DNA from 3 places in the Aquitalea sp. S1-19 genome. Region 3 is predicted to be linked to each of the others. Evidence: predicted binding sites of a transcription regulator. Region 3 holds the regulator's gene; each other region holds the start of a gene.

What was found. Region 3 encodes FNR, which switches genes on or off when oxygen is low (the NO sensors DNR and NnrR bind a similar motif). Its sites were predicted from a motif close to TTGATNNNNATCAA; they were not measured.
Region 1: the regulator FNR is predicted to act here: its motif matches at 1,374-1,387, upstream of EGI20_RS16380 (NAD(P)H-dependent flavin oxidoreductase).
Region 2: the regulator FNR is predicted to act here: its motif matches at 1,805-1,818, upstream of EGI20_RS07980 (M61 family metallopeptidase).

What each region holds. Positions count from the first base shown of each region.
Region 1 is NZ_RJTZ01000164.1:603-3,881, reverse strand. Features, by position in the region: partial or broken gene ubiT (ubiquinone anaerobic biosynthesis accessory factor UbiT) at 1-155, shown strand, start outside; gene EGI20_RS16385 (LysR family transcriptional regulator) at 236-1,156, opposite strand; gene EGI20_RS16380 (NAD(P)H-dependent flavin oxidoreductase) at 1,449-2,612, shown strand; partial or broken gene EGI20_RS16375 (aldehyde dehydrogenase family protein) at 2,707-3,279, shown strand, end outside.
Region 2 is NZ_RJTZ01000040.1:7,981-11,259, forward strand. Features, by position in the region: gene ccoO (cytochrome-c oxidase, cbb3-type subunit II) at 1-51, opposite strand, end outside; gene ccoN (cytochrome-c oxidase, cbb3-type subunit I) at 70-1,494, opposite strand; gene EGI20_RS07980 (M61 family metallopeptidase) at 1,882-3,279, shown strand, end outside.
Region 3 is NZ_RJTZ01000046.1:8,311-11,589, forward strand. Features, by position in the region: gene hemN (oxygen-independent coproporphyrinogen III oxidase) at 1-873, opposite strand, end outside; gene fnr (fumarate/nitrate reduction transcriptional regulator Fnr) at 986-1,732, shown strand; gene EGI20_RS08730 (DUF1853 family protein) at 1,779-2,681, opposite strand; gene EGI20_RS08735 (RNA methyltransferase) at 2,659-3,279, opposite strand, start outside.

The sequences.
Region 1 (3,279 bases), on a different contig from region 3:
CGCGCATGATGCTGCGTGAAGAAGACCCGGATACGCTGTTTTTCAACCGCAAGCTGGTGATCGAAGGCGACACCGAGCTTGGGCTGATCGTGAAGAACCTGCTGGATAGCGTGGACTGGAGCGACACGCCGCTGGCACGGTTTATGGCAGTGTAAGTAAAGGGAGTGGGGAGTGGTAAATAGGGAGTAACCTCCCTACTCCCTACTCCCTACTCCCTAACGCCCTACTCCCTACCTTACTCCGGCCATTTCGCCAGCACGTCGGGATGGTTCGCCAGACGCTCGACAATAAAGTCGACAAATACGCGGGTGCGCGGGGCGGTATGTTCGCGGTGCGGGAAGCACAGGTAAATGGCCCGTTCGGTCGAAAGAAAGTCGAGCAACACCGGCTCCAGCTCGCCACGGAGCATGGCATCGATCGCCTCATTGCCCGGCAATTGGGCGACGCCCTGCCCCAGGCGCGCCAGTTCGGCCACCGCCTCAATCTCGTTCAGCGTATAAGTACCCGACACATCCAGCGGAATGCGCTCGCCATTACGCTCAAACTCCCACTTGGACAAACGCCCCGAAGTCGGAAACTGGAAGTTGATGCAATCATGCGTCGACAGTTCCTCCGGCGTTTGCGGTCGGCCATGCTTGTCCCAGTAAGCCGGCGTGGCCACGGTATACATAGGAATATCGGCCAGATGGCGCGCCATCATACGGCTGTCCGGCATCATGCCCTGACGGATACCGACATCGTAGCCGTCTTCGATCAGGTCGCTGAAATGGTCATCCAGTCCGAAAAATACGCGGATCTTGGGATAGAGCTGGCAGAACTCGCCCATCAAAGGCAGGATCAGCCGTCGGCCGAAACTGTTGGGCATGCTGACGCGCAGATGGCCGGCCGGTTCATCCTGGCTGGCCTTGAGCTGGCTGATGGCATTGTCCAGATTATTGACCGGCCCTTTGCACTGCGCGTAAAAGCGCCGGCCATCTTCGGTCAGGGTCAACTGGCGCGTGGTACGGTTAAACAGCCGTACTTCCAGCTCCTGCTCCAGGCGGGCAATACTCTGACTGACCGCCGCCGGCGAAACGCCCATCTTGCGCGCTGCATCGGAAAAACTGCCATTTTCAGCAGTCGTCATGAACACCATAAGCGCCTTGAGCGTATCCATACTCTTATCCCTGTGCCTGAATGCCTGCAATTAACAATCTATTATTTAAAAAGGATAATCCAATTCCGCAAAATCTTAAATGCAAATTCTAAAAAAAACACAACACATATGTCATTAAACATAAAAACAACACTCCACCGCAGCGCCCCCCGGGCCTGACAATGGCCACGCTGCACCGGTTCTCGCAGAGAGAACACTAGAGTCAAAACTCAAAACATTGATCCAGATCAAATGTCATCCGCAAAAACAACCACAGAATAGACCTTTTGCTCCATCGCTAAAGGTCTACGGCATGAACCCCAGCTTCTCTGCGCTCACCATCCGTCAGCGCAAACTCCTGCCCGTCGTACAAGGCGGCATGGGAGTCGGCATCTCGGCCCAAAGTCTGGCCGGTGCCGTGGCACACGAAAATGCCGTTGGAACCATCGCCAGTGTGGACTTGCGTCATCTGCACCCGGATCTTGTCGCCGCCTCCAGCAAGGCCAGCGGTGATGAGGAACTGAACCGGTTAAACCGGGTGGCGCTGGACAGGGAAATCAAAGGCGCACTGGCGCGCGCGCAAGGCCGTGGCCTGATTGCCGTCAATGTCATGAAAGCGGTAGCCGACCATCCGGCACTGGTACGTCAGGCTTGCGAGTCGGGCGCGCACGCCGTGGTCATGGGCGCGGGCCTGCCGCTGGATCTGCCGGAGATGACCGCAGATCACCCCGATGTAGCGCTGATCCCTATCCTGTCGGAGTCGCGCGGCATCGCCATTGTGCTCAAACGCTGGATGAAAAAAGGCCGTCTGCCCGACGCCATTGTGATCGAACATCCCCACCACGCCGGTGGCCATCTGGGTGCGGCGCAGGTGGCGGATCTTGGCGACGAGCGCTTCAACTTCAAGCGGGTGCTGGAAGAAACCCAGCAATTGTTCAAGACGCTGGAAATCGAACGCGAGCGTATTCCGCTCATCGTCGCCGGCGGCATGAGCCATTTTGCCAAGGTCAGAACGGCGCTGACCGAATGGGGGGCATCGGCGGTGCAGATCGGTACCGCTTTTGCCGTGACCCATGAAGGCGATGCGCACGACAACTTCAAGCGCACGCTGGCCCAGGCCAAGGATGAGGATATTGTCGAGTTCATGTCGGTCGCTGGCCTGCCCGCGCGCGGCGTGCTCACGCCATGGCTGAAAAGCTATATCAAGCGTCTGGACAAACTGCAGGCCAATGCCAAAGCCGATCCGGCACGCTGCACCCAGGCGCTCAACTGCCTGTCGGTCTGCGGATTGCGCGATGGTCTGTCCAAAGCCGGCCAGTTCTGCATCGACCTCAAGCTCTCCGCCGCTTATCGCGGTGAAGTCAGCAAGGGTCTGTTCTTCCGCGGCAAGGATCCGCTGCCGTTTGGCGAACAGATGCGCAGCGCACGCGAAACCATCGAGTATCTGATGACAGGACGCAAGCCTGTCGGCGTATAAGTGCCTCGCACTCAAGCCGGGCGGGCCCCATCTCGCCCGGCACAGCAACACGGCAACACTCCCCGCTTTCCCCTCTCTCCGTTACACTGCCTGCATGAATGCATTTACCAGTTGCAACCCGGCCACCGGCGAGGTGGCCTTTACCCGTGGCGCGTGGCAGGGCGAAGCGCTGAATCTTTGTATTGCCGCGCTTAAGCGCGCACGCCCGGCGTGGGCGGCGCTTTCGTGCGAAGCGCGCGCGGCGCGTTTGCTGCGCGTGGCCGAGGCACTGGAGCATGAACGTGCCGCGCTGGCGGCGCTGGTGACGCTGGAAGTGGGTAAACGCACCAGCGAATGTCTGGCCGAAATCGACAAGTCGGCGCAGCTGATCCGCTATTACGCCGAACTCGCACCGCGCCTGCTGGCCCCGCAAAACATCCCGACCCAGGCCAGTGCCAGCGGCGTCAGCTTCGAGGCGCTGGGCCTGGTGCTGGCCATCATGCCGTGGAACTACCCGGTGTGGCAGGTGCTGCGCTTTGCCATTCCTGCGCTGATGTCGGGCAATGCCTGTCTGGTCAAACCGGCGCCTTCGGTGCCTTTATCTACGCAAAAGCTGCTGGACATCGTGCGCGGCAGCGGGCTTGAAGTCTTTGATGTAGCGTGGATCAGCCATGACGAAGTGGAAGAC
Region 2 (3,279 bases), on a different contig from region 3:
TACGATCAGGTAGCCGACCTTTTCTTCAATCAGTTTCTGGATCTTTTCCATGTTTGTTTCCTTCAGCCCTTAGTGAGCCGACGCGGTAGCGGCAGGGATCTTGGCATCAAACGGCTTGCCGGCAACCGCAGTGCGGTACACGTTGTAAGCCATCAGGAACATACCACCCAGATACAGGGCGCCACCCAGCAGACGTACGAAGTGGTACGGATAGGTCACTTTCACCACTTCAGCAAAGGCGTAAGTGAGGGTGCCATCCGGGTTCAGCGCACGCCACATCAGGCCCTGCATCACGCCGGAGATCCACAGTGCGGCGATGTAGAGCACCACGCCCACGGTTGCCATCCAGAAGTGTGCTTCGATCAGCTTGATGCTGTGCATTTGCTCACGGCCGAACAGGCGCGGGATCAGGTAGTACATGGAGCCGATGGTGATAAAGCCTACCCAGCCCAGTGCGCCGGAGTGCACGTGGCCAACGGTCCAGTCGGTGTAATGGCTCAGCGCGTTGACGGTCTTGATCGACATCATCGGACCTTCGAAGGTCGACATGCCGTAGAACGACAGCGATACCACCAGGAACTTGAGGATAGGGTCGGTGCGCAGCTTGTGCCAGGCGCCGGACAGGGTCATCACGCCGTTGATCATGCCGCCCCAGCTAGGTGCCAGCAGAATCAGCGAGAACACCATACCGATAGACTGGGTCCAGTCCGGCAGGGCGGTGTAATGCAGGTGGTGCGGGCCCGCCCACATATAGGTGAAGATCAGTGCCCAGAAGTGCACTACCGACAGGCGGTAGGAGTAGACCGGACGGCCGGCTTGCTTAGGCACGAAGTAGTACATCATGCCGAGGAAGGCAGCGGTCAGGAAGAAGCCCACGGCATTGTGGCCATACCACCATTGCACCATGGCATCGACGGCACCGGCGTAGACCGAGTAGGACTTGGTCAGGCTGACTGGAATCGCCATGCTGTTGACTACGTGCAGCAGGGCCACGGCCAGAATGAATGCGCCGTAGAACCAGTTGGCGACATAGATGTGCTTGACCTTACGGATGCCGATGGTGCCAAAGAATACGATGGCGTAGGCAACCCAGACCACGGTGATCAGCAAATCGATAGGCCATTCCAGTTCTGCATACTCCTTGCCCTGGGTAATGCCCAGTGGCAGGGTGATTGCAGCCAGAACGATGACGGTTTGCCAGCCCCAGAAAGTAAAGGCAGCCAGCTTGTCCGAAATCAGGCGGACGTTACAGGTGCGTTGTACGACATAGTACGAGGTGGCAAACAGGCCGCAGCCGCCGAAGGCGAAAATCACGGCATTGGTGTGCAGGGGGCGCAGGCGGCCAAAGTGTAGCCAGGGTCCGATATTCAGGTCTGGCCAGACAAGTTGGGCCGCAATGATTACGCCTACCAGCATGCCGACGATACCCCACACGACGGTCATGATGGCAAACTGGCGCACCACCTTATAGTTATAAGTGGATTGCGTTTCCATTAACGATTCTCCAAAGTTGCGAACTAAAACGTTTTTATGTCATCCATTAAGCTATGCGTCTCACGTTTATGCTTAATGTTGCCATTATGTGCGATGCCCTGCTTTTGCCGGTGTACTGGCCGGGGTGATATTGCCCCTGACAGCACAAAGGGATGCCTTGTAACAGTTCGACATTCTATCCAATTGGCAAGCTTCCGGCCAGACTGGTTTGTGCAATGCAGTAGCTGTTTTCAGCCTTTATCTGCAAGACAATCCAAAATCATCCGGCAATAAAACAATTTGAATTGTATTGTCATATTTTGTCTGCTTGTTGATGCAGGTCAAACTTTTGCATCAGTGGCCCGCCAGCGGGGCTTATTCCTTACCTGCCACAGGAATTTTTAATCCATGACGTCTTCCATTTCTTATCGCATCGTTGCCGCCCAGCCTGCCGCCCACCTTTTTGCCGTGACGCTGAGCGTGGATGAGCCTGCGGCAAACGGGCAGGTTCTGCGTTTGCCGGCATGGATACCCGGTAGTTATATGATCCGCGACTTTGCCCGGCATATCGTGGCGCTCAGTGCCCATAGTGCTGGGCGAGCATTGAGCGTGACCAAGCTGGATAAACACAGCTGGCAGGTCGAGCCTTGTGCCGGCCCCTTGGTGTTGAACTATCAGGTATATGCCTTTGATCTGTCGGTACGCGGTGCTTACCTTGACCTTGAGCGCGGATTTTTTAATGCGTCCAGCCTGTGTCTGGCCGTAGTGGGTCAGGAGTCGCAGCCGCACCGTCTGGAGATTGGCGCGCCCGAGTCGGTATCCGGCAACTGGAAACTGGCGAGTGCCTTGCCTGCATTGGATATCGATCAGGCCGGTTTCGGCTGTTATCTGGCGGACAGTTACGATGCGCTGATTGATCACCCGTTCGAAATGGGGAGTTTCGAGGAAGTTTGCTTTACTGCCTGTGGCGTGCCGCACCGTTTTATTGTCTCCGGCCGCCATCATCACGCCGACCTTGCGCGTCTGGCGCGTGATACGCAGCGGATCTGTGAATACCAGATACGTCTGTTCGGCGCAGTGGCGCCCTTTGCCGGCTATCTTTTTATGCTCTTTGTTGGTGGCGATGTGTACGGCGGTCTGGAGCATCGCAACAGTACCGCGCTGATGGCGGGACGCGATGATTTGCCGCTGCAGGGGGATGACAGCCTGAGTGACGGCTATGTGCAGTTGCTGGGCCTGATCAGCCATGAGTACTTTCATAGCTGGAATGTAAAGCGGATCAAGCCGGCCGCCTTTACGCCTTACGATCTGACGCAGGAAAACCACACCCGCCTGCTGTGGGCCTTTGAAGGCGTGACCTCTTATTACGATGATCTGACGCTGGTGCGCAGCGGCCTGATCGACAAAAAGCGCTATCTTGGGCTGCTGGCCAAGACCGTCACGGCCGTTGCCCGTGGCAGTGGCCGCTTAAAGCAGACGCTGGAAGAGTCGAGTTTTGATGCCTGGACCAAGTTTTACCGGCAGGACGAAAACAGTCCCAACGCCATCGTCAGTTATTACGCCAAAGGTGCGCTGGCCGCGCTGGCGCTGGATTTGTTGATACGGCGTGATACGGCCGGGCGCTGTTCGCTGGATGATGTGATGCGCGCCTTATGGTCGCGCCATCAGCAGGATGGCCAGGGGGTGGGCGAGACAGAATGGGAGACACTGGCCGGCGAGGTGAGCGCTCTGGATCTGAAACCGTTTTTTGATCTGGCGCTCAGAAGCTGTGCCGAATTGCCACTGGCCGAGTTGCTGGCAGACGCG
Region 3 (3,279 bases):
GGCATCAGCCAGTTGTTTGACCGAGCTTTGCAGGATATCCAGCTTGGCCGCAGCCGAGGGCAGCTCGGCTTCATTGATACGGCGCTGCGGCATAAACACGGTCGGCAGATGCGCATAGTTATAAAGCGCCACCCGATCCGGCGAAATAGCAATCACCTTGGCCAAAGTCGCCGCCACCGAGGCCGGCGTTTGTAGCGGCAGGCCGTAGATCAGATCCACGCTCACCGATTTGAAGCCGGCTTCGCGCGCCGCCGCAATCACCGCCAGCGTTTCTTCCTCGCTTTGCACGCGGTTCACCGCCTGCTGCACGGCAGGGTCGAAATCCTGAATACCGACGCTCATACGGTTAAAGCCCAGCGCCGCCAGTTTGAAGACCGTCTCGCGCCCGACCTTGCGCGGATCGATCTCGATCGAATACTCGCCTTCAGGCTTGAAGTCGAAATGCGCCTTGAGCATGCCCATCAGCCGCTCCAGCTGCGCATCCGACAAAAAGGTCGGCGTGCCGCCACCGAAGTGCAGCTGCACCAGTTGCTCGCGACCGCCCATGGCGGCAGTGACCAGCTTGATTTCCTTTTCCAGGTAATCGAGATAGAGATCGGCGCGCGCTTTATCCTTGGTAATGATCTTGTTACAGCCGCAGTAGTAGCAAACGGTGTTACAAAACGGAATATGCACGTATAATGATATGGCTTTGCGGTTGGCACCGATGCGGCGCTGACTCAACACGCGCAGATAATCCGCTTCGCCAAAAGCCGGACCAAAACGATCCGCCGTCGGGTAGGAGGTATATCTGGGGCCGGAGCCGTCAAGTTGTTCTATTAGCTTGCGGTCGAACTCGAAACGGGATGGCGAAAAAATTTGGGCGGCGCTCATAATGTCCGATACCGGTGGTCAATCTATTGGCAGAGTGGTAAATTCGCACAGCTATGTCTACCCCGCTTTGACAAGCGTCAAGCTTCTCCTGAAAGAGCATTGAATCTTACGTATGCCAGAACAGAACAACAGTCATCTGCACGCCCTCAAGGTTTCCTGCTCTAACTGCACGTTGCGTGAACTGTGCCTACCTGTCGGGCTGAACCGCGACGAGCTTGCCCAGCTGGATGCCGTGATCCGTCAAAGCCGGCGCCTCAAGCGCGGCGAGTACATGTTCCGCAGCGGTGAAGCATTCAAATCGCTGTTTGCCATACGTACCGGCTTTTTCAAGACCTGCATGTCCAGCCAGGATGGTCGTGAACAAGTCACCGGCTTTCACATGTCGGGGGAGCTCTTGGGTATGGATGGCATTTCGGCCAATGTCCACGGCTGTGACGCGATAGCGCTGGAAGACAGCGAAGTTTGCGAGCTGCCATTTACCCGCATGCAAAGCCTGAGCCGCGACAGTCCCAGCCTGCAGCATCATTTCTATCGCCTGATGAGCCGCGAGATCGTACGCGACCAGAGCATTATGCTGTTACTGGGCAATATGAAAGCCGACGAACGTCTGGCGGCATTCTTGCTGAATGTCTCCTCGCGTCTGGCTACCCGTGGCTTTGCCGCCAACGACTTTATCCTGCGCATGAGTCGCGAAGAAATCGGCAGCTTCCTCGGTCTTAAGCTGGAGACGGTCAGCCGTACCTTGTCCAAATTCCAGCAGCAAGGCTGGATCAAGGTCGACCACAAGCATATCCAGCTATACCAGACCGATGAGCTGAAGAACCTGATCTCGGGCTGCATCCACGCGCAAAGCCATTAAGTGATGGCTTTGCCTGATTAAAGGCAAGCCATCACCGCCCCCCAGCTCATACCCGCGCCAGTAATGCGTCCAGTCGCGCGGCATCCGGCCAGGAAGCCGGCATCACAAAACCGCGCGCCACTTCGCCCCAGACCCCGTCGCTGTCCTGCTTAAGCTCGGCCAGCAGTTGCGGTGACGCTACCATTTGCAAGTGCTGGCGCAATCCGGCCTCATCCTGCGTATCTTCTTCCTGTACCTGTGCAGGAGCCAGCCAGCGCTCGCGCGCCAGATGCACCCAGCGCGTAGCGGCATGCGTGCGCGGCCAGGCTTCATCCAGCGGCGCACACCAGCCCCGCGTCAGCCCCGCATCCAGCGGCACAAAATCTGGCGGATAGAAAAACCAGCCCGCCAGCAACAGTTCGCGCCGGCAAGCGGAAAAATCGGCAGGCAACAGCCCCTGTGCACAAGCATGATCCGACAACGCCAGTTGCTGCGTGAGTTTATGCGCTTTGAGCGGCCAGGCATCATTCAGCCCCGGCCCTATCAATACGCTCCCCGCCTGCGGCGCTTGCAAATAGAACTTGCTGGCAGTCTCCAGATGCCAGGGTTCGCCGTTCACACGCAACAAAAAATCAAACTCACCCAGCGTCAGCCCCGCCTGATCACGCAAGGCCAGGCCATGCGCGACCACCTCGATATGCGGCCGCAAGTGAAACCAGAACAACAAAAGCTGCTCGGCATAATGCCCCAGACGCAAACGCGGACTCGCCGCCAGACAAGAGAGTAAGGCTGCAGGATCCCTATCCAGCTCAGCCAGACAGGCCAGACCCTCTGCCCCCAGCAGGCGGGCACGCGGGCAAGGCGGGCCGAAATGCACCGGAGGCGGTGCACACAGCAAAAAAGCCAGATCGCGCACTTCCGGATGCGCGTAAGGCAGGTGCAAGGAACTAGCTGCGTTCGATCTTGCCATGCTCGGCCGCCACCCGCTCGATCTGCTTGCAAAAACCGCGCAGGATATCGATTTCATCGCGCTCAAGGCCGGCACGGCCAAACAGGGTGCGCATGCGCCGCATCAAGCGCTCGCTATTGCGGCGGCGGAAGTAGCCGATATCGTCCATCGCCTGCGCCAGATGGCCGCACAAACCTTCCACCTCGTCCAGTGTCGCCGGCTCGCCTGCGGGTTTGAGATAGTCCATCTCGAAACCGCTGTGACTGAACAGCTCGTAACACATCACCTGCACCGCCATGGCCAGATTCAGCGAGAAATAATCCGGGTTGCCGGCAATGGTCACCAGCCGGTTGCACTGCTCGACTTCGCCTATCGACAGACCGAAGGTTTCATTACCGAACACCAGCGCGACCTGCTCGCCGGCCTGCGCACGCGCCACCAGTTCCGGCGTCGCCTCGCGCGGCACCGCCAAAGGCGTCGTCAGTTCGCGCCGACGGCTGGTCAATGCACAGGCTACGGTCACACCGCTCAGCGCCTCGGCCAGAGATGCAACCACGGTGGCCTGCTCCAGTACATCGACGGCACCGGAAGCCAGCGTATCCGCCTCGGGGCTGGGAAA